4 regions of the Pseudoalteromonas sp. S2721 genome follow, and region 1 is predicted to be linked to each of the others. Evidence: predicted binding sites of a transcription regulator. Region 1 holds the regulator's gene; each other region holds the start of a gene.
What was found. The regulator sigma-54, encoded in region 1, starts transcription at its own class of promoters, with help from an activator protein. The targets are predictions, from matches to a motif close to GTTGGCACGNNNNTNGNNT.
Positions count from the first base shown of each region.

Region 2: a site for sigma-54 is predicted at 3,421-3,439, ahead of CWC02_RS03055 (EF-hand domain-containing protein). Genes of this name have one in related genera too.
Region 3: a site for sigma-54 is predicted at 5,074-5,092, ahead of flgB (flagellar basal body rod protein FlgB). Genes of this name have one in related genera too.
Region 4: a site for sigma-54 is predicted at 3,074-3,092, ahead of fliE (flagellar hook-basal body complex protein FliE). Genes of this name have one in related genera too.

Region 1 covers NZ_PNCZ01000008.1:65,750-73,386, reverse strand. Annotated here, with positions in the region: gene CWC02_RS03640 (YgiQ family radical SAM protein) at 1-352, shown strand, start outside; gene mgtE (magnesium transporter) at 430-1,788, opposite strand; gene CWC02_RS03630 (HPr family phosphocarrier protein) at 2,000-2,272, opposite strand; gene rapZ (RNase adapter RapZ) at 2,286-3,131, opposite strand; gene ptsN (PTS IIA-like nitrogen regulatory protein PtsN) at 3,132-3,584, opposite strand; gene hpf (ribosome hibernation promoting factor) at 3,588-3,875, opposite strand; gene CWC02_RS03610 (RNA polymerase factor sigma-54) at 3,902-5,398, opposite strand; gene lptB (LPS export ABC transporter ATP-binding protein) at 5,505-6,230, opposite strand; gene lptA (lipopolysaccharide transport periplasmic protein LptA) at 6,227-6,748, opposite strand; gene lptC (LPS export ABC transporter periplasmic protein LptC) at 6,738-7,292, opposite strand; gene kdsC (3-deoxy-manno-octulosonate-8-phosphatase KdsC) at 7,289-7,637, opposite strand, start outside.
Region 2 covers NZ_PNCZ01000007.1:52,462-60,098, forward strand. Annotated here, with positions in the region: gene CWC02_RS03040 (sigma 54-interacting transcriptional regulator) at 1-1,171, opposite strand, end outside; gene CWC02_RS03045 (hypothetical protein) at 1,174-1,701, opposite strand; gene CWC02_RS03050 (HAMP domain-containing sensor histidine kinase) at 1,703-3,160, opposite strand; gene CWC02_RS03055 (EF-hand domain-containing protein) at 3,473-3,700, shown strand; gene CWC02_RS03060 (PLC family EF-hand domain-containing protein) at 3,710-3,937, shown strand; gene CWC02_RS03065 (EF-hand domain-containing protein) at 4,036-4,269, shown strand; gene CWC02_RS03070 (EF-hand domain-containing protein) at 4,274-4,507, shown strand; gene CWC02_RS03075 (amidohydrolase) at 4,600-6,240, shown strand; gene CWC02_RS03080 (YgjV family protein) at 6,243-6,473, opposite strand; gene CWC02_RS03085 (Crp/Fnr family transcriptional regulator) at 6,742-7,398, shown strand; gene CWC02_RS03090 (phosphoribosyltransferase) at 7,436-7,637, opposite strand, start outside.
Region 3 covers NZ_PNCZ01000040.1:58,923-66,559, reverse strand. Annotated here, with positions in the region: partial or broken gene CWC02_RS15420 (beta strand repeat-containing protein) at 1-1,388, shown strand, start outside; gene flgN (flagellar protein FlgN) at 1,536-1,967, opposite strand; gene flgM (flagellar biosynthesis anti-sigma factor FlgM) at 1,960-2,280, opposite strand; gene flgA (flagellar basal body P-ring formation chaperone FlgA) at 2,360-3,064, opposite strand; gene CWC02_RS15400 (chemotaxis protein) at 3,207-4,139, shown strand; gene CWC02_RS15395 (CheR family methyltransferase) at 4,161-4,991, shown strand; gene flgB (flagellar basal body rod protein FlgB) at 5,127-5,537, shown strand; gene flgC (flagellar basal body rod protein FlgC) at 5,540-5,971, shown strand; gene CWC02_RS15380 (flagellar hook assembly protein FlgD) at 5,985-6,668, shown strand; gene flgE (flagellar hook protein FlgE) at 6,720-7,637, shown strand, end outside.
Region 4 covers NZ_PNCZ01000040.1:17,761-25,397, forward strand. Annotated here, with positions in the region: gene fliG (flagellar motor switch protein FliG) at 1-974, opposite strand, end outside; gene fliF (flagellar basal-body MS-ring/collar protein FliF) at 967-2,682, opposite strand; gene fliE (flagellar hook-basal body complex protein FliE) at 2,703-3,035, opposite strand; gene CWC02_RS15200 (sigma-54-dependent transcriptional regulator) at 3,206-4,609, opposite strand; gene CWC02_RS15205 (sensor histidine kinase) at 4,606-5,718, opposite strand; gene CWC02_RS15210 (DNA-3-methyladenine glycosylase I) at 5,846-6,433, shown strand; gene CWC02_RS15215 (sigma-54 dependent transcriptional regulator) at 6,890-7,637, opposite strand, start outside.

The sequences.
Region 1 (7,637 bases):
AACCACAATTTATCACACTGAGATGAACTCGCTGCGCAATATTAAGAACAATACTGAGCAAGTGCCTGTTCCAAAAGGCGCACGCCAGCGTCGCTTACACAAAGCGATTTTACGATACCACGATCCTGCTGGTTGGCCGATGATTCGTGAAGCACTAAGAAAAATGGGCAAAGCGAATTTAATTGGTAAAGGGCCGAATTGTTTGGTTCCTGAAGAAGGTCGAAACGAGAAAACTGCTAAAGGTAAGGGCGGTAAAGGCCGTGCAGCTCTGACTCGTCATACCGGTTTTAGCCAGTTTAAAAAGGCCAATACCAAACCTAGAGTAGGTAAAAATAAGCAGCGTGCAAAGTAAAAGATATAAATACGGCCCATAAAGGGCCGTTTTTATTTATACCAATTCGCTTAATTAAGTATTATTGTGAATTGGTATCAGATCAATAGCCAGGTTGCGGTGCCTAAAAAGGCAAAGATACCGACAATATCCGTTACTGTTGTCAGTACCACACTGCCGGCGAGGGCAGGGTCAATTTTCATTTTCTTAAGAATTAATGGAATGCTTGCACCTGCAATACCTGCGGCAACAAGGTTCATAAACATTGCAAAGGCCAGCACTGCGCCGAGCTTAAAGTCCCACTGCCATAGGGCAACCACACCAGCAATTAATATCGACCAAATAATGCCATTCAGTGCGCCAATTGCTAACTCCTTAAGTAATAAGAAGCGTTGGTTGGTTTGGTTGATATGACCAACCGCTATACCACGAATAACCAGAGTTAGGGTTTGGCTACCCGCAACACCCCCCATTGAAGGAACGATACCATTGAGTACCGCTAAAATAGGTAAGATTGCTAAGGTGTTTTCGAAAAAGCTTGCCACAATTGCTGCTAGCAATGCGGTTAATAAGTTAACCCCAAGCCAAATAGAGCGACGCTGCGAGCTTTTGAGTACTGGCGCAAAGGTATCTTCTTCGTCGTCAAGACCAGCAAGGCTTAGCATGCTGTGTTCAGCATCTTCACGGATTACGTCAACGATATCATCGATGGTAATACGACCAAGCAAGTGAGCGTTATCATCTACAACAGGGGCTGAAATCCAGTTGTGACGCTCGAACAGTTGCGCTACATCACTTTCATCCATAGAGATTAGGATTGACTCACAGTCTTCATCCATTAAATCACGAACAACTTTATCAGAAGGACTTGTCAGTAGCGTGGTTAACGAAAGCGCCCCTAAAAAGCAGTTATGTTTATCAACTACATATAAATCATCGGTACCCTCTGGTAACTCACCTCGTAAGCGTAAATAGCGTAAAACTACATCTAGGGTAACATCTGGACGAATGGTTACCGTATCGCTGTTCATCAGGGCACCGGCTGAGCGCTCTTGATAAGAAAGCGCTTGAGTTGCCCTTTCTCTATCTTGCGAGTCCATCGCGCTAACAACGTCTTGATATACGGTATCAGGAAGACTACGTAAAACCTCACCTAAGTCATCGTCGTCCATATCTTCTGTAGCAGCAGCAATGTGCTCAGGCTCCATCTGGGCAATAATGCCAAGACGTACATCTTCAGAGAGTTCCTCTAGAACATCACCACGGACATCTGGGTCAACCAGCTGCCAAAGCATACGACGAATTTTATGGGGAGAAGACTCAAGTAAAAGGGCTGTATCACAAGGTGCCGTTTTGGCTAACATGCCGCGCACTTGAACAAATTGACCACTATTGAGTGACTTGGTCACTTGTTTGAGTTGTTGTAGTGGGTAATCTTGTTCAAAGGCTTCTGGCATTGGCGTCCTTACAACTGAAAAAAGTTTAAATAGGCTATGCAAATACAGCATAGTTGCTTTGTAGTGTATTTGCAGAGATATCGTCGCACTGCGATAAATTTATTAAGAGTTTTGTAATTTAGAAAAGCGAGCGATATAAAAGTAGGATATTTAAAGGGAATTTTAAATATCCGAAGTAAGTTTACCGTAAACCTTGAAGTCTTAGCAAATGCTATTCTTGCTCGTGAAAGCGTTGCGCAATTAATTCGCCGATTGCCGTTAATGCAGCGTCAGCGTCAGGACCTTCGCATACAACACGAACCTCTTTTCCTTGACTACTTTCAAGGAGCATTAACGCTAACACGCTGTCGCCTTCAGCTTCTTTCTCATCTTGAAAAAGTGTAATTTTGGCATCAAATTGCAGTGCTAGTTGCGCTAAAACAGTCGCAGCGCGAGCATGTAAGCCAAGTTTGTTTTGAATTAAAAAGGTATCTTCAGCGTGCATTGTTGGTGCCTAGTTAGATATCTTGTTCGCGGTGGCGAATTTTTACATTAGCATGAGTTTTAGAAAAGCTTTCACCAATTGTTTGCGCTAAGTAAACAGAACGGTGTTGGCCTCCTGTACAACCAATTGCAATGGTTAGGTAACTGCGGTTGTTGCGCTCTAGATGTGGCAACCAAGTCTGTACAAAGGTTTGAATCTGCCAAGTGAATTTTTGCACTATGCTGTGGCTAGCTAAATAATCCCTGACAGGCTGATCGAGGCCGGTTAGTGGCTTTAAATCAGGCTCCCAGTGTGGGTTCGGTAAAAAGCGTGCATCAAAAACGTAGTCAGCTTCTTTTGGAATGCCATGCTTAAAACCAAACGACATAAACGTAATAATCAGTTTTTTATCTTTCTTACCTAAAATCTTTTCACGAATTGATTCTGCTAACTGATGAACACTCAAATCAGTGGTATCAATCATAAAGTCAGCGCGGGTGATCAGCACATCAAGCAGGATTTTTTCTTGTTTAATGGCAAGATCAAGCGGTAAAGAATCAATCGATAATGGATGCAAACGGCGAGTTTCAGAAAAGCGCTTAATTAGGGTTTGGTCATCACTATCTAGGTAGAATAGTGTTGGGTTTGCAAAACCTGGCAGGTACTCAAGAATATCATTAAACTCTTGCTGCTCTTTCGGTAAGTTACGTACGTCGATACTGACGGCAATTTTGTCATAATTATCAGAAACACTTCGCACGAGCGAAGGCAGTAGGTTGACAGGAATATTATCAACACAGTAGTAGCCTAAGTCTTCAAGAACTCGTAAAGCGACCGATTTCCCCGAGCCTGAGCGACCGCTGATAATTATTAATTCCATTTATGCCTCTGATGCAATTACTTGAAATAGTTGCTGATCGCTTGTAGCACTTCGCAACTGTTTACAAAAATCTTTATCTTTAAGTCTATCAGCAATTGTTGACAAGGTCTTCAAGTGCAACTGGCAATCGCCATCTGGTACGATGAGTGCCACAAAAATATCAACGGGACGATTGTCTATCGCATCAAAATTGATGGGAGATTCACTGACAATAATAAATGCATGAGGTTCATCAGCACCACTCATTCGACCGTGGGGAATAGCTATTCCTCGGCCGATACCTGTACTACCTAACTTTTCCCTGTTCAGAAAAGCATCTAGGATATCTTGTTGAGATAAATGAGGAAACTGCTGGTGAGCTAACTCGCTAATATACTCAAGAATTCTTTTTTTGCTATTAAAAAGGACCGCAGCTTTGCTGCAGTCCTGATTAGTAAGTGAACTAAGTTTCATAATTTAATGTCGAGCTAATTTCTCTTTATGCTTAATGACTTGGCGATCAAGTTTATCGATCAATGAGTCAATTGCTGCGTACATATCTTGATGTTCTGTAGAAGCGAACAGCTCGCCTCCGTTTACATGTAAAGTTGCTTCTGCTTTTTGGCTTAATTTTTCTACATCTAAAATGACATGAACATTATTAATATGATCAAAATGCCTTTCTAGTTTTGCGAACTTAGTGTTTACATAGTCTCTTAATGAATCAGTGACTTCTACGTGACGACCAGTTAAATTTAGTTGCATAAGCATTTTCCTTCTATGTAAAACGTCTAAATCAGACTTTTACGCTGATTAGACGGAGGTATTGCTAGAGACTCACGATATTTTGCAATTGTACGTCTAGCTACTTTAATTCCTTGCTCAGCCAATATATCTGCAATTTTGCTATCACTCAATGGTTTAACCGAGTTTTCTGCAGCAACTAACTTCTTGATTAAAGCGCGAATTGCTGTAGAAGAACACTCACCACCATTTTCGGTGCTGACATGGCTTGAGAAGAAATATTTCAACTCAAAAATTCCCCTTGGGGTATGCATATATTTTTGTGTTGTAACCCGAGAAATCGTCGATTCATGCATTTCGACCATTTCAGCGACATCGTTTAGCACCATTGGCTTCATTGCTTCTGGGCCATGTTCAAAGAAAGCTTGCTGTTGTTGCACGATACAGTTGGTCACTTTTAGTAAAGTATCGTTACGGCTTTCTAAGCTCTTAATAAACCACTTTGCTTCTTGTAAGTGAGAACGAATAAATTGGCTGTCGCTACTTGATTTAACAGAGCGAGACATCGCTGCATATTGGCTATTCACTCTAATTTTTGGCATACAATCTGGGTTTAACTCGACTACCCAGCGGCCTTTCACTTTTTTCACTGATACATCGGGTATGACGTACTCAGATTCTTCGCGTACTATGCTATCCGCAGGCTTAGGATTTAAGCTGTGAATGAGCGTCATCACTTCTTTAAGCTCGTTTTCTTTAAGCTTAGTCTTTTTCATTAAAGTGCGATAGTCGCGACTTGCTAATAATTCGATATGCTCAGATAAAACCATTTTAGTTTCAGCTAAATATGGCGTATTGGCATCGAATTGACGAAGTTGTATACACAGGCACTCTTGTAAACTTCGCGCGCCGATACCAACTGGATCGAATAACTGTATTCTTTTTAAGACAGCTTCAACTTCATCGAGTTCGATTTCTTCTTCATCATTATTTTGATTAAAGCTTTCGACAATATCTTCGCAGCTAACCGTTAAAATACCTGAGTCATCGATAGCTTCAACGATGGCAACGGCAATCGCTTCATCGGTAGGACTAAATGGTGTGAGCTGTAGTTGCCACATTAAATATTCTTGCAGTGTTTCTGTTGAAGCACCTTGGTAAATAGACTCGTCTTCAGGCATTGGCCCAGACGATGTTGATGGGGCGGCACTCATGTACTCATCCCACGTAACATCCATAGCTAAGTCATCGCTAACCGTATCCTTACTCAGAGCATCACTGCTTTCTTGCTCGAATTCGCTAGGTGCTTCGTCGGCAGACGCGCTGACTTGTACATCGTCAGACTCCGCTTTTTGCTCATTCTTACCGATGCTTTCTTCGTTGTAATCCGCTTCTTCCACTTCAAGCAGAGGATTACTATCAAGCGCTTCTTGAATTTCTTGCTGGAGATCCAATGTACTGAGCTGCAACAAGCGAATGGCTTGTTGCAGTTGTGGAGTCATTGTAAGTTGCTGGCCCATGCGCAGCTGTAATGATTGCCTCATGTATCCCTAACAATCCTTTTTAAGTTATCGGTAACGGTGAAGACACTGTTATCGATTTTTTGTCATTGTATAAGTCTAGCAGATGCTCTAGTCGGTGGCGTAATGGTTACAGCCTGAATTGCTCGCCTAGATAAACATCACGTACAGTTTGGTCAGCTAATACGTGCTCAGGTGTCCCTGATGCAATTAGCTCCCCATGAGAAACAATGTAGGCTTTTTCACAAACATCAAGGGTTTCTCGAACATTATGGTCAGTAATAAGTACACCAATACCACGATTTTTTAGGTGCTCAATAATTTTCTTTATATCTAACACCGAAATAGGATCAACACCAGCAAAAGGCTCATCTAAAAGGATAAATTTAGGATTAGCGGCTAATGCACGTGCAATTTCAACGCGGCGTCGTTCACCACCTGACAGTGCCATACCTTGGCTATCGCGAATATGTTGAATGCTAAATTCATCTAATAAGTTGTTAAGCGTCTCTTCGCGCGTTGTTTTGTTAAGATCTTTGCGGGTCTCTAATATGGCCATCAAGTTTTGGTAAACTGTTAATTTTCGAAAAATAGACGACTCTTGTGGTAGATAACCAATACCTAAGCGCGCACGGCTGTGCATTGGCAAAAGCGTGATATCGTTATCATCGATGCTTATTTTTCCTTTGTCGCTTGGTACGAGGCCTACAATCATATAGAAGGTCGTTGTTTTACCTGCACCATTTGGCCCTAACAAGCCAACAATACTGCCCGCTTCAACTTCAAGACCGACATTTTTAACCACTTGGCGGCCTTTGTAGCTTTTAGCTAAAAGCTCTGCTTTTAATGTGCTCATGGTTGGCCTTTATCGTCTTTTTTATTTTCTACAGGCACTAAAATAGTGTGTACACGATCTGTTGAGTTTTCGTCTTTTTCTGCGCTGATCAGCTGTTGAGCCATATCATAGGTAATGCTTTTTGCCGTTACTTTTTGACCCGCTTGAGTGACTTCAGCTTCGCCATTGAGTGTTAAGAAGCGTTTCGCAACATCATAACGAACTTCTTCGGCGCTGGCGCTCATCACGGTACCATCAGCTTGCTTTTCTTCGAAGTAAGCTGGTTTGCCTGTAGCGATAATTAATTCGACTGTACCTTCGGTGTCACCGCCATGTGCCTCAAGTCGCTCTGCTGTAATGCGACGATCACCATGCACGATCTCTACGTTACCTTCGAATATGCCAACGCCATCTTTTAGTTTACCGACTTGGCGATCTGAGCTAATGCTAATTTGAGCGCCTGTTTGCTCGGCAGCTGCGCCCGAAAAGGCAATCAATAAGCTTGGGATCAGGAGTAATTTCTTCAGTTTATTGGTCATAGTATATGGTTCGTGTATGGTTAGTTAACTCAACAATTTCGGCTTTTAAATCGGCTTTTAAGCCTTTACCGGTAATTTTTAAATTCGGTCCTGTTAGTGTTACAGGTTGCTTTGAAAACATCGTCATTTTATCAATGTCGACATTAATATTTTCTGCTTTTATGTCTTCGATCATACCGTTATGGGTTAAGTTTTTAGCAACTACATCCCCTTCAAAAATCAGCTGATCATTTTCGTATAAAGTAGCTTCTTTGGCTCTTACTTGCCAAACTTGCTGATCGCTATAAATAGTAAAAATAGGTTGTTCAAAAAAGGTAAACCCTAATTGTTGATACAACTCCATTTTTGCAGCTGCCACTTTATGACTAATTTTACCTTGCTCGTCATAAGCTGTTTGCTTTAGAGCAACGGCAGTGTAATCAGGTGTTGCGATGATCTCGTCTTCACTAGTTATTGTATCAGTTGACTGGTTAAAGTACGGGTACCATAACCACACCATGCAACAGACAAAAACAATACTCAGTAAAATACGGGCTATATTCATGCGCTGGTTCCATCGCTAGTTAACGGCTTGCCGTTTTCTAACATCAGTAAATCAGTTAATTCTCGCACGGCTCCAAAGCCACCCGGTAATAATGTGGTGTAATGAGCCAGCTTCTTGATAAGCGGGTGTGCATCGTTTACTGCGACAGCAAAGCCAACTTTTTCCATAACTGGTAAGTCTGGACCATCATCACCAATATAGGCAATCTGTTCATCTGTCAGCCCCAGTTTATCCTTTAACTCTTGATAAGCAATCAGCTTATCTTCTTGTCCCTGATAAATGTGCTGAACTGTTAGGCTAGTCATTCGCTGCTGAACTATTTGTGAATGGCGGCCAGTAATCACT
Region 2 (7,637 bases), on a different contig from region 1:
CAGCAATACTAACATTACTATTTAATGCACTCTCAACTAACTGAGCAGCTATCACTTTACCAGGTGTAAGGGCTACTACCTGCTCTATCACATTTTGTAATTGACGGATATTACCCGGCCAATCATAGCGCACCAAAGCATGCATCGCATCATTGGCAAACTGCTTTTGCTCTTGCCCCATACGTTTAGCAATTAGACCTGCAAAATGCTGTGCTAGCAAACTAATATCTTCTCGGCGTTCACAAAGCGGAGGCAGTTTTAAGTTCACCACATTTAATCGGTAATATAAATCTTCACGGAACTGCTGATTATTGATTGCCTCTGGGAGGTTCTTATGAGTCGCTGACACCACCCGCACATCAATTGGGATTTCTTCTTGAAAGCCTACAGGACGAATGGTTTTCTCTTGTAAAACCCTCAGCAGCTTTACTTGTAAATTTAGCGGCATATCACCAATTTCGTCCAGAAAAAGGGTCCCACCTTGAGCTTGTTGAAACAAACCTTGATGGTCTTTTACTGCGCCTGTAAACGCGCCTTTTTTATGCCCAAACAATTCAGACTCTAAAAGCTCCCCCGGCACAGCGCCACAGTTAATTGCCACAAATGGCCCATCACTAACATGGCTATGTTGATGTATCGCTTGTGCAAGCAGCTCTTTACCTGTGCCGCTAGCACCGGAGATCAACACATTCACTTGCGTTGGACCAAGCAATTTAACTTGCTCAAGTAAATGCAACATCGCGCCGCTACGGGTGACAATATTTGTTTGTGTCGGTGTTTCATCACCGTGTACACCATGGATCTCAATAGCTTTAGCAAGGCTGTCGAACAGCTCATCTTTATCAACTGGTTTGGTAATAAATGCAAAAATACCTTGCTTCGTCGCTTCCACTGCATCAGGTATCGAACCATGTGCTGTCATCATGATCACCGGCATTGAAGGGTAACGACTTTGTAACTGGCGATGTAGAGCCATGCCGTCCATTTCATCCATTCTTAAGTCAGTGATCACCGCATCATAGGTTTGGTTTTTTAACGTTTGTAATGCCTCAATGCCACTTTCGACTGTGCTTACCAAATAGCCTTTAGACTCAATTCTAATCGCCAGTAACTTTAATAAACTCGCATCGTCATCTACTAATAAAACCCGTGGTTTTGTTACTTCATTCATGGTTACTGCTCCTTGGTTTCTTCACGTAGCAGAAGTTGTTGTTCGATAGTCGCAAGCGACGATAAGGTTTTTTCCATTTCATCACTTAGCGCCTGCTTAGCTTGTTTTGCTGCTAAATTCTGTTGTAAATATTGCTTTTGTAACCATAGATACTGCTTAATATCATCTGGCCAATAAAAAGCGTGATCACTTTTTTCAAGCTGACTAAGAGCTTTTTCTGGCTCTGAAGCACCGAGTAAACAAATCGACTCAAACAGACGCTTTAGCTCATTTTCGCCAACATAATTTGCTTTATCAGAGCTTGCTTTAAAGCCACCGCACTTGGCAGCATGCCAAGCAATGACTGTACTTGCAGGCGGGTATAACGGCTCACTTTTCGGCCGAGGCTTTGGATTAGGTTGCCCTTGAGATTTCACATCTGCTGTCGGCTCTATTTGCTCTGCCTCAACATGCTTTTGCGTGATCGTGCACCCTGTTATAAAAAGTGTGCCTATAACAAGCATAAAACTGGCTTTATTCGCTAAGCCCATATCAGTTAACTCCTTGGGTTAATTGAATTGGTAAAATGGCTGTAAATACACATCCTTGCGGCTCATTATCAGTAATAGAGAGCTTACCGTTTAATTGTTCAACGGTTTCTTTAACTATGGTTAAACCAAGCCCGCTGCCCATTTCAGTATGTTGTTTTGCATTCTTACCTTGGTAAAAAGCCCCAAACACAGCGGCTTTTTCTGTATCCTCTATCCCTACCCCTAAGTCGCTGACACTCAAAATTAACTGTCCCTGCTTTAAGCTTGCTTTTATTGTCACTGACTCATGTTCTGGCGAAAACTTTAGCGCATTTGAAGTCAGCTGAATGAGCACCATTTCAAGTAGCTCAATTGAGATAAACAAGGCTTTATTTGGTAACTCGTTCACCCACACAATGGATAAGTCACGCGCTGATAATCGGTGCTCAAAATGACGCTCAATTTTATTCATCATCAAGTTAAAATTAAGCTCGCTTAGGCTTTGCTTACTCGTGCGAATGGCGTTGTAACTCAATAAGCTTTCAATCATGGCTCTGAGTCGCACCATACTTTGCGTTATTAGCTCAAGAACGGCTTGTTGCTCGCTATTGATAGGACCAACAATTTCATCTGCGAGTAAGTCTGTGCCTTCAACCATCGAAGCTAGGGGCGTTTTTAATTCATGTGTCACATGGCGTAAAAACGTATCTTTTTGCTGCTCAAGCATATGTAACTGCGCTTGAACCCACTCTAATTTATTACCTAATTCAACTAACTCTGACGAGCCGCGAACTTGAATTTTTTGCTGCCAGTGACCTTGTCCAAGTTTATCAATCACATGTGTGAGTTCTCTGAGCCGCCCGCTGATCCGCCAAAGAAAGCCGCCCCCGACCAATAACGTGAGTGGAATTAACGCAACTAACCAATTAATAAATGAAGCTTGAAGTGCTTTTAATTGCTGCTGATTTTTTGTGATGCGCAATTCATTTTGCTCTTTGAGCCAATTTGTTTGCTCACTGATAAGCTTACTAGCGGGTGCAAACAGCTCACCATCTTGCTTTTGTTCTATTAATAAATGCTGATGCGCAAATTGTAATACCTCAGCCAATTGCCGCCACTGCGAGACATAATCAGCGGTTGGGCTTAAGAAAATGAGCTCATCAACACTTTGCAATGACGATTGCCACTTGTTGGCAATCAAGCTATCGAGGGATTCACTTTTAAGCACCCAGTTTTGTCGAGTTGCCCTTTCTAGGCTGTTTAAGTCTTGTTTGAGGTTATTAAATGCTTTAGTTATCTCGTAATTGTCACCAACGATTTCTTGAGTCACCGCAAGCTGCTTATTAAGCGCATTTAAAAATAAAATCACCACCAAAGATAACGGTAGTAAAGACAGCAAAATGCTACAAACAAACTGGCCAATAAGACTAGGTCGCCAATTGAGTAACTGTTTTATTTTTATCGCTACTTTATTTTGCATATTCACTCTCAACATAATTGCAGATGCTGATTATTAGTGAACAAACTTAGACACTCGCTGAATCCGACCTTAAAAAGTACTGATTTCCCCCCAAAAACCGATACAAAGTTGCTATTTGGCAACAAACTAACTCATTGAAATAAAATAGATAAACTTTTAACACCTGAAAATCGTTGCAAAAAAGACACAACACCCTGTAACTATTTCGCATTCAAAACCACACAAAAACCATAACCACCTGATAATTAATAACTTTTAATATTGGCACTGATTTTGATTAGTACTAAGCAAATTAGTTATTTAGGACACAAAATGAAAGTAACGGCCCCGGTAGCCACCCTGCTTATAAGTCTGTTCTCAGTTCATAGTTACGCACTTGATTTGCAGACAACATTTAATGAGCTAGATAAAGACAGCAATGGTTTTTTGAGTGAGGCAGAAGCATCTGAAGATGCCTTGTTGCACGGCAACTTTACGCAAATTGATAGTAATCAAAATGGCCAAATTTCATTTTCTGAGTTTCAGTCGTTTATTCAATAGGAGATTGTAATGAAACAACTTTTAGCTGCATTCTCGCTGATGTTTTTAGTTATCAGCGCCACCGTTTTAGCATCACAAATGGATGTTAGATTTGCTCAATTTGATACAAATGCCGATGGCGAGATTTCATTAACTGAAGCAACCAAACACGATAACTTACTTAAGCAATTTGCCGATCTGGATGAAAACGGCGATCAGGTTTTGTCTGAACAAGAGTTTGAAAAATTCAAACCTTAACGGCTTAAAGTGCTTGCCATAATCCCAGAGGGAATGTGTAAACGGATTTAAATTTTGGGAGTTAAATTATGGCAAGCACTTTTATTTAGGAGGCAATTATGAGAATTTTCTGGCTTGCTCCATGCACCTTAATTACTATAAGCTTCAATAGCTTAGCATTGGACGTAAAACAACGCTTTGATCACCTAGATAAAGATAAAAATGGCTTTTTATCTGAGCAGGAACTGTCATCGCAACCGCACTTGCAAAAACGCATAGCGCAGTGGGATACAGATAAAGATCAACAAATCTCGCTCCTTGAGTTTAAACACTATTTAACAAACAAGAGTTAAAGTAATGTCAAAATTAACCTTTGCCAGCCTAGTTTTAAGTTGTGCATTTAGCACAATGAGTTTTGCTGCAGATAGTATTGGTGAAAAATTTAAACAACTTGATCGTAATGACGATGGTTACCTGACTCGCTCAGAGTCTGCGAGAGACCCAGCTCTGTGGTCGCGATTTAAAAATTACGACAGTGATAAAGATAATAAATTATCCCTCAATGAGTTTAAGATTTATGCGAGCAAATAAAGAGTTATAGTTAACTATTAATCTCTGCTGAGTTGCAGTTTACTGCAACTCTGATACTGTTTTCATAAATCAATAAAAACTATTAGAAGATTATGAAACTCATCATCAGCTTACTCGCAACAGCTTCACTTAGCTGTTTTGCCAACACCACTGTTATTTATAATGTAAATGGCTATACGCCTACCTATAAAGGCGAAACCCAACACTTTTCTGCACTAGTTTTTAAAGACGGTAAAGTCATAAAAACGGGCAATGATTCAATTAAAAATAGCTTCCCTGACGCCACCACAATTGATGGCAAGCAAGCCACATTGTTACCTGGCTTAGTCGATGCTCATGGCCATGTTATTGGTTTAGGTAATAATCTTTCACAACTTGATGTAAGGAATACGCGCTCGGCAGATGAGGTTGGCAAAATGCTGGCTGAATTTGCCAAAGATAAACAAAGTTGGATCATTGGTCGCGGTTGGAACCAAGAGCAATGGCCTGGCGGTGAGTTTCCAACTGCAGCTGATTTAGACAAATACGTAAAAGACAAACCTGTGGTGCTTTCTCGCGTTGATGGTCATGCTGTGTGGGTTAACTCAAAAGCCATGGAACTTGCAGGTATTGCCAAACAAACTCCCTCTCCTGCTGGCGGTGAAATTTTAAAGCTAGATTCTGGCTTACCTTCAGGGGTATTCATTGATAAAGCCGAAACGCTTATTACTCAGCATATACCAAAAGTAAGCCATGCCAGCATAAATACAGCATTAGATAATGCAGGTAAACATCTACTAAGTTTAGGCATCACATCAACCCATGATGCCGGTATCGATTACGACACGTGGCAAGTGTACAAGCAGCGCTCTGAGCAAAGTACTCTTCCTGTCAGAATCGTAGCCATGCTAAGTGCTGCCGATCCTCAATTAGAAACCATGCTCAAAGCGGGCAAATATAAAGACATGAATGACATGCTGTCGATTCGCAGTGTCAAAGTATATGCAGATGGTGCTTTAGGCAGTCGAGGCGCAGCCCTCATTGAAGAGTACGCTGATCGTAAAAATCATCATGGCTTAATGCTTGAAACTCAAGAAAAGCTTGAGCAGCTATTTAACCTAAGCTTTTCCCATGGCTTTAGTGCAAACACTCATGCAATTGGTGATAAAGCCAATCATGTAGTACTCGATGCCTATGAAAATGTATTTAAAAAAACCGGTGGTATTTTACTTCGTAACCGAATTGAACATGCACAAATCGTGACTCCTGAAGATATTCCTCGCTTCAAAACATTAAAAATTATTCCATCAATGCAGCCTGTTCATGCAACCTCTGATATGCATATGGCTGAGCAGCGCCTGACTGAAAAACAACTTGAAGGGGCGTATGCTTGGAAAACCTTTTTAGCACAAGGCTCAGTGATTGCAGCGGGTTCTGACTTTCCAGTGGAGCTTGCTAACCCATTTGATGGTTTATATTCGGCCATCACCCGAATGGATCATAATCAATTACCAGAAGGCGGCTGGCGACCACAAGAGCTGCTATCGCGTGATGAAGCTTTGCGTGCATTTACTTTAGGTGGTGCTTATGCTGCACATCAAGAGTTTAAGTTAGGCAGTTTAGAGCAAGGTAAATGGGCTGACTTTATTTTGATTGATAAAGACTATTACAAAGCGCCAATCTCAGAGATCCACGATATAAATGTGACGCAAACTTGGATTGCGGGCGAGCTGAAATATAAAAAAGAGGAATAATATTACTCGGCGTCAGCTTTTTGCTGACGCTTTAATTTAACGATGTGGTAAATATTCACAAACGCCAGTAAGCCATTAGTGAAGGCAACGGGCACGGCTCCTATTGCTAATCCGTAGAAGGTAAATGCAATACACCCTGCTAAGTTAAGCCAACGTAGTTTTACTACATCGCTCATTGTCAAAGAAGCAACCAACAGTGCTGACGCTAAATAGCCTAAATATTCCCAACTCAATTGTTCTCTCCTAGGCTTTAGGTTAGCATTGGAGCTTGTCATTTTTTTTGACGCACTCTGTGCTATTTTGACAATAAAATAAAAAAGCTAACTTACTAAAAACCTTGTAAAGCTTAAGAATAACCTTGGCTTTAAAATCATTACACGGGAAATGAAGGTATCAGTAACGTGAAACACCTTACTAGCAAGTTAGCGTAAATTCTTAGAATCTTAATGCTAACGTCATTAAGATGTAATAAATAGGACAATTGTCCGAAGAGCGGCGTTAATGTTTCAATATCATTTTTCAAGCTATCTTGTTGACCAATTACTGACATTTGCTGGCAGCAGTTTTCAACAAGCTAAAAAAGAGGTGCTGATCCACCAAGATCAACCCTTGTCAAAACTCGTATTAGTGAGAAGCGGCACAGTGTCGTTCAGCTATGACGTGGGTAATGGCCGACGCCTTCTTTTAGGCCAGCTTGATTGTAACAACACACTGATAGGTGAAATTGAAGCTCTGAATAACTATCCGTGTATTTATACAGTTACGTGCTTTAGCGATGTAAGCTATAACCTAATAGAGCTCAAGCATTGGCGCGCACTACTGTTAGAAAAGCCAGAGTTAAGCTTGTACACAGCGCAAACAATTGCCGCTAAATTCCAAGAAAACCAAAAAATAAACTTAGATAAGCTGCTATTACCACTTAGCTACAACATAGCTAAAGATTGCTTATTAAGAGCTGAAAACAGCAACCCAACGTTACTGCGTGCCTACCCTACCGTAAATGCTGAAGCTGAGCGCTTTGCTACCACCGAAAGAGCATATAGACGCGTCGTTACAGAGTTAGTTGAAAAAGGCTTAGTGCAGCGAAGTAATCAAGGTTTACAAGTAGTAGATATCGACAAGCTTAGTGATTACGTCGATAGTTTTGCGCAGTTATAAGTGTAGGACACACTCATAACTGCAAGGGTATTCAAACTTACTTTTCTAAAAGTAAATCATGAATATTAGCTAAATCTGACTTACCTTCGATAATTTCGTCTGGCGTTAGGCCTGAAAGCTCATGAGGGAACACAAGCCACTCTTCAGACTCATGAATGAAGTAATCTGGCACCATGTCTACTTTTGAGTTCTTCGGCTTGTAGTATGGGCAAGCAACGCGAATATCACGTGGTAGGTTT
Region 3 (7,637 bases), on a different contig from region 1:
TTGAAGCAACCCAAGCGCTTGCCGAAGGACAGTATACGGTAACCGCTGTTGTGACTGATACAGCTGGGAATGATGTTTCAGTAAGTACAACGTCTGCGGTTGATACTACGGCACCGATTGTGAGCATTGATCAAAGCAGTATAATACTCACAAACGACTCAACCCCTGTTATCAGCGGCACATCTGATGCTGCAAATAGTACAGTAGTAATTGTGTTCACTGCCGCAGGCGGTTTACAACATACAGTTACTACCACAACTGATGCAAGTGGCAATTGGCAAGTTGAAGCAGGTCAAGCGTTAGCTGATGGAGTGTATTCGGTCACTGCAAGCATCACAGATACCGCAGGTAACACAGGAACTGATAGTAAAACGGGCGGAGAAGTTGACACTGTAGCTCCAGAGTTATCAATCACGCCGTCATTCTTATTAGGTAACTTGGTATCGCTTTCTGGTACTTCAGATTTGCCTGAAGGAAGTGTTATTACCATTACAAACTACCTAATTGGAGGTGGTATAGGAGTTCCTTACACAGCCACCGTTGACGCTAATGGTGATTGGCAAGTGCTTAATTTGTCAGTCTCTTTATTAACTCTCGCATATGTTGAGGCCTCTGCGACAGATGCTGCAGGTAATACAACCACTATATCGAGTATTGATTATAGTAATGACCCTAGCTTAGATGCTTTTGATGTTACTAACTATAATCCAGGTATATTAGGTTTACTCTTACCTTTCGCCGAAGGCACTGCTGAGCCGGGAACTGAGGTTTATGCCATTGGCTCTAACTTAATCGGCCTTAATTTACTCAATATTATCGACGCTTCAGTTCTTAGTTCTTCGCCAAGCACCACAACTGATAGCGACGGTGACTGGAGCATAGGGCTTTCTTTTCTTGATTTAGGGAATGAATATTACTTTGCTATTGTTGATACTGAAACTGGTGAGTATATCGTCAAGAACACCTCTAACGATTTAGTCGGTACAGGTGTGATTGAATCAGAGCCTGATAGCGGCATCATATCTCTTGGAGAAGAACCTGTTTTAGCAGGCTTAGAGAACTCTGAAGAGCCACCAGAAAATGAAAGTTCAACTTCAGGCGCTGAGCAGCTCGGTGAAAGTATTGATTTAAGCGTGATATTAGCTAAAGCGGATACAGAACCGACATTGCACTCTAACTCTGCTCCGCTTGAAGTAACAATCGATGATGTTTTAAGTGACTCTGAACAAAGTGAGGTACTGGCATTGAATATCGATAGCGAACAGCAAAGTTTAGCTTTTGATCCTAATGACTCAATAAGTTCACAACCTGCAAGTGATATTCAGAGTGAATCAGAGGACATGATTAAGAAACTAATCGAAGATGGAAATAAATCTGTAGATATTTAATCAATAAAAGAAAAGCGCTGAAATGCGCTTTTCTTACAGTACCTTGCTTAATTGAGTGATATCGTGGATTGGTATTATTCTGCAAACATTAAAAAACGCGATAACTAACTTAGTTATCGCGTTTTTTTAAAAGAATAATATTGGGGTTTAGGCTTTCAAATTGTGGACGATTTTTTTATCGCCTTGAATTACGCTGCCGCCTTGGTCGTAGGTCATCGATGAAGGCGCACCGATTAGAATATCTTTAAGTTGTTTAACACTTAACTGTGCTTGGTGAGCCGCATGGGCGTTTACATCGTTTTTCTTTTTGCAGCTTGCTAGGAGAGTGTTAACTTGCTTAATAAGTGCACTCACGTCATCATCTTGCGATTCGTTGTGCGCGACAAGCTTTTGCACTTCTTTATCTATGGTTTGGATTTGTTGGAGCAAAGAAATTTTTTGTTGGGCAATACTCTTTAATCCTTCGCCACGTTTTGCAGCAATGGCTGTCAATTCATCATCTAACAACGCAGCAATAGACTCCAAGCACGAAACTTGCTGTGTTAGTTTGCTGGCTATTAAATGATTATGATCAGCCATAGACATCAAACTCGAATGCAGCGATGTTCTTTGCTAGCTTTTCAGCATCAATTTGGTATTTACCTTCGCTGATCGCTTTTTTCAGCTCAGCCACTTTATTGCTATCAAAACCAGAAGACTGCTCTGCTTTTTCTTGCAATGATTTAAGCTGCTTTGCCTGAGGTGTTAAACTGACAGAATCTGCACTTGCTTTAGGTGCGGCTGATTTAGCAGCAGCTGCATTAGCATTATCTTTTTGTAAATCAAGCTTTTTTTGCTTGGTATTTGTCAACACAGAAGGCTGTTGTTGACCATTATTGACATTGCTTACCATAATTTTTGACCTATACATTACCCAACTTATGCCTTTATATCGGCGGGCACAGCGGATACTTTAGCATAAATAGTTAAAATTAAATATTTACCTGTACAGACTCGACTCCATCCACACGCGCATTTAATACTTTACCTGATTTTTTATTTTTTACACGTACTAATTCGTCTAACGTGCCATCTTCTAGCGCAATTCCGGTGGTTTTGATCCTTAAGCCCCGTAACGAAGCATAGATAGTTACGTTATCGCCTTTGCAAACCATGCAAACTTGGCTCATAACAATAGGTGTACCACCGCGTAAATTTCGCTTACTGCGACTGCCAATAAGTATAGACTCATCTTGTACGTATTGCGTTCTAACAAATTGCTTAGGTTTCATTTCTAGGCGTAAATGTTCGGCACGAATAACTTCACCTCGAGTAAGACTCGTTGTAACAACAACGACTGGCTCAAGTTCTATAATTCTAACGTGAACGTATTGGGTCCAACTATTTATGTCTTGGCACTTAAGTTGTACTGTGACCTGCCGATTAAAAGGAGGCTCTGTTGGTAACTCTTTGTTTAATGGCGACTCACATAACCTATCAGGAATGCGACTATCCAGAGGCAAAGCGCTTATCTGTGGTGTTGTGTTCAAGTCAGGCATGTGTTCACTCACAAAATCAACAGCGATCTGTTGAAGTTGCTCGTTGTTATAGACTTCTGCTTGTAGTTGTGTTGCAAACAACAGGCTAGAAAGAAAATAAAAAACACTGTATCTTCGGCTTTTTTTTAACAAACTCATATTGTTTCGACTATGCTTATTGTTGAAAACAAGGTATAAATATTTTGCGTCAAAAAACAGACGCTTCGTAACCTTATGTAGCTTTAACACAAAGAAGGCAATTATTGTTCCAGCTCTGATTGTTTATCTTTAGGAGATTGAAATGGCAGGCATTTTAGACTCAGTTAACCAGCGAACTCAGTTGGTTGGGCAAAACCGCCTTGAATTACTATTATTCAAACTCAGAGGGCGTCAGCGCTTTGGTATTAACGTGTTTAAAGTAAGAGAGGTTTTGCAATGCCCGCCACTTACGAACATGCCAAAATCAAATGCCTATATTCGCGGTGTTGCGCATATTCGTGGACAAACTATTTCTGTTATTGACTTATCAATGGCTGTCGGTGGTCCTGCAATTGAAAACATAAAAGACAGCTTTATCATCATTGCTGAATACAACCGTTCAGTACAAGGGTTTTTGGTTGGTGGTGTAGAACGTATCGTAAATATGAACTGGGAAAAAATAATGCCACCACCTTCGGGAGCTGGACGTTATTCTTACCTAACAGCAGTCACAGAAATAGAAAACGAACTGGTTGAGATTTTGGATGTTGAAAAGATCCTAAATGAAATCTGCCCAGTGAACACTGAAGTTAGCGCAGATGTTGTTGGTGAAGGTGAGTTCCAGAAAGATTTAGGTGAAAGAATCGTCTTTATTGCTGATGACTCTGCTGTCGCGAGAAATCAAGTAAAACGAGCGCTTGAGCCACTTGGTGTACAAACTGAGCTTGCTAAAAATGGCAAAGAGGCCTTACTAAGACTAAGAGAAATAGCTCAACTTGATTGCCAGAACGATATTACTGAGCGAGTTGGCTTATTAATTTCAGATGTTGAAATGCCAGAAATGGATGGCTATACCTTAACCGCCGAGATAAAGGCCGATCCAAAATTATCACCTTTGCATGTGATCTTACATACTTCTTTAAGTGGTGTATTCAACCAAGCAATGATTGAGAAAGTGGGAGCTGACGATTTTATTGCTAAATTTAACCCAGATGAACTAGCGACTGCTGTAAAAAAATGGGTTCATTGTGATTAATAGTTTATAGGTGGTATTACTTTGGAAAATAAGCATTTACAACAAAGCGAATACGATCAATTTCGCTCTTTTTTAGAGCAACAATGCGGCATTGTGCTTGGCGATAATAAACTTTATTTAGTTAAAAGCCGTCTCGCTCCACTTATGGCGCGTTTTAATGTCGAGTCTTTATCGCAGTTGGTAAGTAAAACACTGAGTCCTCATGAGAGGCAGCTTCGTGCCGCTGTGGTTGATGCAATGACAACCAATGAAACGCTTTGGTTTCGTGACCAGTATCCGTTTGAGTTATTGAAAACGAAATTATTTCCTGAGCTTAAAGATGTGCGTAGACCATTAAAAATATGGTCAGCGGCAAGTTCATCAGGACAAGAGCCGTATTCAATTGCCATGTCGGTTGCCGAGTTTCAGTCAAAAAACCCAGGTGTATTAAAGATGGGGGCGCAAATAATCGGCACTGATATCTCTAATACCATGCTTGATATGTGCAAAAACGCTGAGTATGACTCGCTAGCGCTTGCGCGTGGTTTGTCGATGGAACGCCGTCAAAAGTTCTTTAAAGACAGCGGCAATGGAATGGCTCAAGTCATTGACCCTATACGTAAAATGGTCAGCTTTAGACACCTTAACTTACTGGATTCATACGCTTTAATGGGCAAGTTTGACATTATATTTTGCCGTAACGTGCTCATTTACTTCTCACCAGAGGTAAAAGCTAAAATTATCTCGCAATTTGCTCAAGCCCTAAACCCTAAAGGTTACCTCTTTTTAGGTGCGTCAGAATCAATGGCGGGCTTAAGTGATAGCTTTGAGATGGTTCGTTGTAATCCAGGCATCATCTACCAGAAAAAGTAAACCTTTCTTAGCAACCTAGCTCTTAGGTTGCTAAATTTATCTATTATTCAATATCTTACGTAAGTAAAATATCCCCTTCATTATTGGCTTAGCTTTTGCATTAATCACTCTAGAGTCAATTTTTTGGAGATGGTTATGGCTATCAGTTTTGATAAAGCATTTGGTGTTCACCCCCATGCAATGTTGATCCGTTCACAACGCGCTGAGTTATTAGCGACCAATATCGCTAATGCTGATACGCCGGGCTATAAAGCGAAAGACATTGATTTTGCCTCGGCATTAAAAGCGGCAAAAAGCAACCAACAAGGCGGCAATAGCATGGTAAGAACCGATGCTAAACATATTGCCGGAGGCAGCCGTTTTGTTGGCGGTGCAGAAATGTTTCGTACGCCAAATCAAGCAGATACAGGCGATGGTAACTCTGTAGATATACAAGTGGAACGAAACTTGTATGTACAGAACTCATTAGAGTATCAGGCAAGCCTGCAATTTATGAGTAGTAAAATTAAAGGCCTTAAAAAAGCCCTCGGTAGTCAAGGAGCTTAATCATGAGTTTATATAATGTTTTTGATATTTCAGGCACGGGTATGAGTGCACAAAATGTGCGCTTAAATACCACAGCGAGTAATATTTCGAATGCAAACACGATTAGCTCTAGCCAAGACCAGACATACCGAGCGCGCCATCCTGTTTTTGCTGCAGAGTTGACCAAAGCGTCAGCATCGCAAAGCAATCCTCAGGGCTCTTCTGTAGGCGTTAAAGTTTTAGGTATTGTAGAGAGCGATAAGCCGCTACAAATTGAATATAACCCGAATCACCCAAGTGCGGATGAAAATGGTTATATCTACAAACCTAACGTTAATGTTGTAGAAGAAATGGCAAATATGATTTCTGCCTCTCGCTCTTACCAAACAAATGTGCAAGTTGCTGATGCAGCTAAGCAAATGTTAAGTAAAACACTGTTGTTAGGACAACGGTAATCGAGGATAAGTTATGAGTAACGACATCAGCTCTGCATCATCATCCTATATGGATAGCTTGCGTTGGAATCAAAGCAATACGCAAACAACTGAGGAAGACAACAACACACTTTCTCAGGAAGATTTCTTTTCGTTGTTAACACAGCAGTTGTCGTTCCAGGATCCGAGTAACCCTGCTGATAACGATCAAATGATCGCGCAGATGACGAACTTTACTATGGCTGAAGGTATTTCAAACTTAAACGAGAAGTTTGACTCACTGACTGCATCAATGACATCAAATTCTGCGTTACAGGCTTCCACTTTGGTTGGTAAGCAAGCGTTATTAGAGTCTGACACCATTGACTTTGACGGTGAAAACCTTGCTAAAGGGTCGGTGGTTGCTGAGACAGCCGTTGAATCTTTAACGCTAAGAATAACAGATTCTTCAGGTCAGTTAGTACGAACCATTGAATTAGGTTCTCAGTCTGCGGGCGCACTGCGTTTTGAGTGGGATGGTAAAGATAACGATGGCAATGTGCTCCCTGAAGGCGAGTATGACATCAGTGCTGAAGGCTTTGTAAATGGAGACTACAGCAGTATGCCTATGGCGACCTTTAAGAATATTGAAAGTGTCAATATTAATGGCGCAAGCGGCATTATCGTAAATACAAAAGAGGGTGCGGTTAGGCTAACTGATATAGCTGAAATCGCATAAGTATAAAAGGTTTGGGTTAGCTTAGGCTAAGAGATAGGTTAGAGGTGAGTTATGAGCTTCAATATTGCATTAACAGGCTTAGCAGCCGCACAAAAAGATTTAGACGTAACAGCAAATAATATTGCTAACGTTAACACTACGGGCTTTAAAGAGTCTCGTGCAGAGTTCGCTGATGTATACGCATCATCAGTATTTAGTTCTGGTAAAACAAAAAATGGTGACGGTGTAAGGACAACAATGGTGGCACAACAATTCCACCAAGGTTCACTCTCTTTCACAAATAACTCACTTGATTTAGCAATTACTGGTGAAGGTTATTTCGCAATGGCGAATGACTTAGGTGCACAAGATTTTACTTACACGCGTGCTGGTGCGTTCAAACTTAATAAAGATAACTTTATTGTGGATGCGAGCGGTAATTACTTACAAGGTTTCCCTGTTGATGAAGCAACCGGTGACACAACCTCTGTAAGCTTAAGTACATCTTCTGCGCTACAAATTCCAGATGCATCAGGTTCACCACGTGCAACCACGAATGTCTATTCGTCATTTAACCTTGATTCACGTGCCTCTGCGCCAACTGTGACACCATTCGATCCAGAAACAAGTGCAACTTATAACAGCTCTACATCGACAACGGTGTATGACTCATTAGGTGAACCGCATATTCTACAGTTCTTCTTTGTGAAAACTGATTCTACAGTGACTGGTAATGAAAATGAGTGGGAAGTATACGCTACATTAGATGAAAAGCCATTTGATGCAACAGGTGTTGAGCAAACCACAACACCTTATACACCATTATCAACTTTTCAGTTTGATGCCAGTGGCTTACCACAAAGTACAGATGGTACAGCGAATACTGATACAACATTTAATCCATTAACGTTACCGAGTGGTTTAGGTGCTGCGACAGGCCTTTCTGATTTACTTTCGAATGGTGCAAGTTTCCCTGATGATGTGACTATT
Region 4 (7,637 bases), on a different contig from region 1:
GTAGAAAGAATTTCTTTCTGTGCCGCTTCTACTTCGCTAATACGAACAGGGCCCATTGCCTCAAGATCATCTGCGAGTAATTCAGCGGCACGTTTTGACATATTGCCCAAAATCTTCTCTTTTAATGCTTCGTCAGTACCTTTAATTGCTTTCATTAATACATCTTGCTGTACTTCACGAAGGATCGCTTGAATACCACGGTCTTCAACATCCATTAAGTTCTCAAAGACAAACATAAGGTCTTGGATTTGCTGTGACATCTCTTCATCGTGTTCACGGATTGAATCCATTAACTGACCTTCAACATTGGTATCTAGGTAGTTCATGATATCAGCGGCCGCTTTCAAGCCACCCATTTTCGCAGCTTGCGCACCAGCTTGACCTGCGAACTGTTTCTCCATGATTTCATTCAACTCTTGCAATGCTGCTGGTTGAACTTCTTCAAGGTTTGCAATACGCATGGTTAAATCTAAACGCACTTTTTCTGGGAATTGCGACAAGATTTCCGCTGATTGCTCTGGCTCTAAATAAGATAAAACAATGGTTTGAATTTGCGGGTGCTCGTTGCGAATGATATTCGCCACTTGCTTTGAGTCCATCCACTTCAATGAATCAAGACCTTTCGCCCCTGAGCCCATAACAATTTGGTCAATAAGGCTGGCAGCCTTGTCTTCACCAAGCGCTGCTGTAAGGGCTTTTTTAATAAAGTCTTCAGACTGGAAGCCAATGGTACTGAAGCTTTGAATTTGCTCAATAAACAAATTATGGACTGCGCTAATTTTCGCTTGCGATAAATCATCTAGTGCGGCCATTGCCATACCCACTTTTTGCACTTGCTTTGGCTCTAAGTGCTTAAGGATTTGCGCAGCATCTTCTTCTGATAAGCTCAGCAATAAGATTGCCGCCTTATCAACACCGTCTAATTTATCAACATCAAACGCCGGTGGTAATTGTTTTTGTTCTTGATCAGTCATCTTCTGTTAACCACGCTTTCACTACTTGAGAAGACAGTTCTGGTTCATTTGCAACCAATGCACGAACTGCTTTGAGTAAATCTTCATCGCCATGTAAGTCTGGCAGCTGTAGTGTACCATCACTTGAGAATCCTACAGCAGCAGAGTCAAAGTCTTTATTTAGCATATCTAGCGTGCTATCACCAATATCTACACCTGCACTTAATGCATCTTCATCATATTCTTCTAGTGTATCGTCTGGGTAAATTAGACGTTTCAGCATAGGTCTTACAACAAAGACAATAAGTACGATGATAACCAGTGCACCTAATGCTAAGCGTAGCATCTTCATGAACCAATCTTGCTCCCAAAGTGGAACTTCAATCGCTTCACCTGTATCTTGTCTTACAAATGGCACTGTGACGACTTCAAGTGCATCACCGCGTTGCATATCAAACCCAACACCACCTTGTAGTAAGCGACGAATATTTGACAATGCTTCGACAGAGCGAGGAACCATAGTTGTTTCACCGTTTTCACCTACTTGCGGTACATAATCAACGGCAACTGACACACTGATGCGGCGGATAACACCGGTTTGCTGGCGCTTATGCGAAATTGTGGTATCAAGTTCGTAGTTACGTGTTGCTTCTTTATGCGAACGACTTGGGTTCGTTGCTGAACCCGCACTACCTTGGCCAGCGACCTCAGGAATATTAGAGTTAACTGGCGGCTGATTCGTTAGCGCACCTGGAATGCCGACAGCAAGACCACCAATGTTGTTTTCTTCGAACGTGGTTTCACTGCGCACAGCGGGTAAGTCTGGGTTATAACGTTTTTGTGTTTCTTCGACTGCACTAAAATCCATATTTAAGTCGACTTGCGCTGTGTAGTTACCTAAACCTACAACTGGAATAAGGATGCTATCGATTTTATTTAAGTATTCTTCTTCACGCTTACGCTCAATTTCATACTCTTTACGAGAGCGAGCAGCAAGTGAGTTTTGTGAACCTGAATTCAGTAAACGACCATTTTGATCGGTAACAGTAACACGCTCTGGCGATAAACCTTGGACTGCTGAGGCAACAATATCAACTACTGAGTCAACTTCTTCACCATCAAGCGTACGGCCGCGTTTTAAGGTTAGTACTACCGTCGCTGAAGGTTGTTTTTCACGACGAGCAAATACGTTTTCTTTTGGAATAGCTAAAAGTACTTTGGCGCGAGTAACATTTTTTAGCTCTTCGATGGTACGTGCAAGCTGTTGCTCACGACCATGCTTTAAACGTTCACGTTCAAGGCGTTGGCTTACACCAAACCCCATGTCTTGCATGATGATGTCAGTACCTGAGCTTGGCGCTTGCTCTAGGCCTTCACGAGCCATCAATAATTTGATGTTTTGGTATTCACCTTCTTCAACAGAGATGACGTTACCATCAAGTTCGTAATCAATCTTTTGAGCGTCTAAGAAGTCCAGCGTTTGAATAAGCTCTTCCGTTGGCATTTTGCCAAGCGGACGCATATCTGGCTGACGAGCCCAAATAATAATAAAAATTGCGATAGCCAAACAGATTGCTAAAGCAATCACTAAAGTAGCCTGGCGTAAAACGTCTACACCATTTAAGGCACTTAGGTAGCCTGACTTTTGCTCTTGTTGATCGTCAGTATCGGTTGCATCGATACCGCCGCCTGCTAAGGCTAGATCAGTTGATTGATTAGATTGCGCCACAATAATTCTCCACTACCTAGTTACACAGGCATGTTCATGATTTCTTTATAAGCTTCAACAAGTTTATTGCGAACCTGTACCGTCGCTTCAAAGGCAACTGATGACTTTTGCGAAGCAATCATTACGTCCGCAAGTGAAACACTGCGATCGCCCATTTCAAGCGCGGTTACTTTTTGTTTTGCTTCTTGTTGTAAGCCATTCACTGTATCAAGTGCATTGGTAAGTAAATCACCAAACTGTGCCGATGAAGTTGGCTGAGTTTGTGTTGGTAAATTATTAATTGAGTTACCACGACCAACTTCTGAAGCCATAGATTGCATTTCTTGAAATAATGCGCTGTTTTGAACTTTCATAATACTCTCTGACAATGCAGTTTACTTATGCACTGATAAAGCACAAACCGTGCCACAAAATAAAACGAGAGTTTTCAATAACTTAACATAGATAATTTACTTGTCAGAGTTTTGACAGCAAACAAGCTCACAAAAATGTGAGCTTGTTTGACTAACTTTTTGGAAGGAGTTTATGCAGGTAAGGCGATACCCAAGTCTCGCATTTGCGCCAGTTTATAACGTAACGTGCGCGGACTAATACCTAAGGTTTCTGCAACCTCTTTACGCTTACCGTTACAACGCGCTAAGGTTTCTAAAATAATACGATGCTCTTTGTCTTTCAGCTCGTCTTTATAATTACCCTGCTCACTCACTTGCGGTACGGTATCTAGATTAACTTCAACAGGCTGTTCTTGATATACCGGAGCGTTGTGTGGTGGCGTAGCGACTGGCTTGATATCCGCCGTAAGCAACTCTTCAATAAAGACATCATCTTGATGAATACTATTACCATCGCATAATATCAACGCCCGTTGAATAACGTTATCGAGCTCTCGTACGTTACCTGGCCAAGCATGCGATAGCAGCTTTTGTTTCGCACCCTCACTTAGTTGAGCTATAGGCTCTTTACTTTTCAGGCAATGACGCTCTATTAAATGCTCTGCCAATACAAGAATGTCGCCAGGACGCTCGGCTAATGGTTTCCACATTAACGGGAATACATTTAAGCGATAATATAAATCTTCTCTAAATAGATTTTCGCTCACTGCTTCTTTTAAATCTCGGTTACTTGTAGCAAGTACGCGAACATCAAGCTCTATGGTTTTACGACCGCCTAAGCGCTCTACTTCGCGCTCTTGAAGTACACGCAGTAATTTAGCTTGCAAGCCTAAATCCATCTCAGTGATTTCATCTAGTAAGATGGTACCACCTTGAGCTTGCTCAAATTTACCCGGGCAAGCTTGAATAGCGCCAGTAAACGCCCCTTTTTCGTAACCGAATAAGGTTGCTTCAAGCATGTTTTCAGGAATAGCAGCACAGTTAATAGCCACAAAGGGAGCATCGCTACGATTTGATTTATCGTGGATAAAACGAGCCAACACTTCTTTACCCGAGCCACTTGGGCCGAGTACCATGACACTGGCATCTGAGCGCGCTACTTTACTGGCAAGTTCTAATAACTTAATGCTCGATGGATCGGCAACAATTGGGCCATCGGTTTCTTTTTCCTTTTCAGGCAAATAACGACTCACCATGTTAAGAAGCACTTCTGGGGCAAACGGTTTTGCCATGTAATCAATCGCGCCTAAACGCATTGCCTCTACAGCATCATCAATGGTGGCATAGGCTGTCATCATTAATACTGGCAGCTCAGGATAATTAAGTTTAATGCTACGTAATAGGTCAAGGCCACTCATGGCGCCCATTTGCACATCACTAACAACCAATGAATAGCTATTTTGCTTAAGCAAGATCATCGCTTGTTCAGCGCTATCTGCAGCAACGCAATCAATACCCGACATTTCAAGGGTATCGATCAGTGCTTCTCGTAAGCCTGCGTCGTCTTCAACGACTAAAATAGAGTTAGTATTCATTTTGCCTCCGCTGAGATTGGTTCTGCACTAATTGGCAAGATCAAACTAAAACATGCTCCCCCATGAGCATTATTAGTTACTTCAACCCGTCCTTGGTGCGCATTGGCGACTGAACTTACAACTGCAAGTCCAAGCCCCGTGCCTTGGCTTTTGGTAGTGTAAAAAGGTTCGAATAATTTGTTGGCATGACGTAAATCAACGCCTGGGCCATTATCACTGACACTGATACGAACACAGTTTTCGCTAGTTTCGTCACGTTCGGCACTCAGGGTTACCACAGCCTCAGAGCCAATAATTTGAATACTATTGTGGATCAGGTTTTGAATAGCACTCGCCAGAGCAGTTTTATTACCCATAATTTCAATATCTGGCTCAGGCAAGTTCACGCTAAGTTCACTGTTATTTTGTGCAACCATAGCATCAGCACCGGCTTTTACTTCATTAAGTAACTGTTGCATTGAAACGCTTTCGACCACTTGTTGCTCACCACTTTTGGCAAATAACAGCATATCGTTCACTTGGGTTTCTAAATCTTTTAAACGCGACATTAGCTTCGTATGAAAGTTGCCACGCGAGCTTTCTGGCAATCGCTTTGAGCCTAAATTTGCGGCATACAGCATGGCCGCTGATAACGGTGTTCTGACTTGATGAGCAAGCGAAGCGACCATTTTGCCAAGCGCACTTAAGCGCTGCATATGTGCTACTCGCTTTTGTAAGCGCCTGGTTTCAGTTAAATCTGTCATTAAAATTAACTGCCCTGGCTCTGGAGCAAGCGCAGTAATATCAAGCTTTATTAAACGGCCATCCTTAAGTGATACTTCATGTCCATCGTCTTGCTGTGGTCGAAATGAGCGTTGAATTACGCTAAACCACTTTTCACCTTCAAGGGGTTCACCTAGCATATCAATGGCAATTTGATTGGCTTTTGCGATCATACCTCGGCCATCCAAAACCACCACACCCGCAGGCATGGTATCAACCAAATGACCTAACCAACTGGCTTGTTGGCGCAGCTCACTCAACTCACCCACATACTCTTCTTGTTGTAAGCATGGGTTATATTGTTTGGCTGTGATAAATTGTGGTTTTAGGACATTTGCTAAGGCCATAATCGATACTCAAAAAATCGTGTCTACCTAGTCAAATGCACAATCCGTACCAAATTTATTTTTGTTTTATTTCAATAAATTAAAGACAAAACAACACTGACAAAAAAATGACAATCGCGAGGGAATAATGCAAAAAGAACACCATTGTCGTTGCCCATGGCTCGATACCAGCAAAGAAGATTATGTGGCCTATCATGACCAAGAATGGGGGGTGCCACTATATGATGATCACCGCTTATTTGAATTTATAACCTTAGAGTCAGCACAAGCGGGACTGAGTTGGTATACCATACTTAAAAAGCGTGATGGCTATCGCAGTGCCTTCAAAAACTTTGTTGTCGAAGAGGTTGCCAAAATGACCGAAGACGACGTCGAACGATTAATGCAGTTTGAAGGTATTATTCGTAATCGCGCTAAAATCGCCGCCACTATCAATAACGCGCAACGTTTTATTGAGATTCAAAAAGAGTTTGGCAGTTTCTCAAATTACCAATGGCAGTTTGTTGGTGGCAAACCATTGGTAAACAATCTTGATAAATTAGAGGATTACCCGGCTATTACTGAAGCCTCTACAGCATTCGCCAAAGATTTAAAAAAGCGCGGCTTTAAGTTTTTAGGGCCAACCACTGTGTATGCGCATATGCAAGCCTGTGGCATGGTTAACGACCACAGTAATGATTGTTTTAGAAAACAAGAGATTATTGATAGTTATTAGGTGATATGGGCTAAGCTTGGCTTCTATCTTCTCGGTGCTGCAAGCAGCCTCCGGCGGTAAAAAGCTAATTAAGTAACTTATTCACAAAGAGGCTAAGAGACGCTGCGCTTATGAGGTAAAAATAAAGATGTTAAATTTTAGGCTCTAGGCTACTAGGTGTAGCGCGCAGCACCTCGATTACCTTGGTGGTAAAAGTATTAAGAGCCTGATTCACAAATAGGTTAAAGGAATATTGCGCTTTAAATATTAAAAGAAAGGGCTTGGTTTCTCATTTGTTCCTCATTATTTTCTCTTTGTGCAAAAAGCTTTTAGTGATTTATTACCACAGCAGACCCCGAATGAAAGACGGTGAGCGCGCCCGTAAGTTTAGCGCCTATAAATAAAGACACAGCCCATTCTATAGGCGTAATAACCATAGTACTTAGTTAATTTTTGCCTAAAACCTGCTCTTAACTATTAGTCGCGCGTTAGGTTATATTTTTTCATTTTTTCGACCAGTGTGGTGCGCCTAACACCTAAAATTTCTGCTGCACGTGCAACAACATAATCGTAGCGCTCTAATGCTTGGCTGATTAAGCTGATTTCTAGCTCAGCTAGGTATTCTTTGAGCTCAATTCCTTCATCTGGTAATAAACCTGAGTCAGCCGTTGTTGCTGGGGTATCAAGCTCTTCCTCATCATAATCACTAAAGCCGGTACTGAAAATATCGTTGAAAGCATCTCGCTCCATCAACTCTTCAGGGTACTCAGGCTCATAAGCCTCAACTTCAATATAACGATATTTAGCTGGTAGGTCTGGTACATCAACCACTTTGTCTGGGAACATGATCACCATGCGCTCAACTAAGTTAGCAAGCTCACGAATATTCCCCGGCCACGCATGCTCTTTTAAGCTTTGAATCGCACGCTCAGTGAATTTGGCCGTTGTGCCACTTTGCTCGTTCACACGACGCATTAGCTCTTTTAGAAGTAGAGGAATGTCGTCGGCACGCTCACTTAGCGAAGGGTTTTCAATTGGAAACACGTTTAAACGATAAAAAAGGTCTTCACGGAAGTCGCCCTTTTCAATCATCTCTTCAAGATTGCGGTGAGTCGCAGCAATAATGCGTACATCAGCTTGAATAGGCTTTGTACCCCCTACTCGCTCATAGCTACGTTCTTGCAACACACGCAGTAGTTTAACCTGCATTTGCAAAGGCATATCA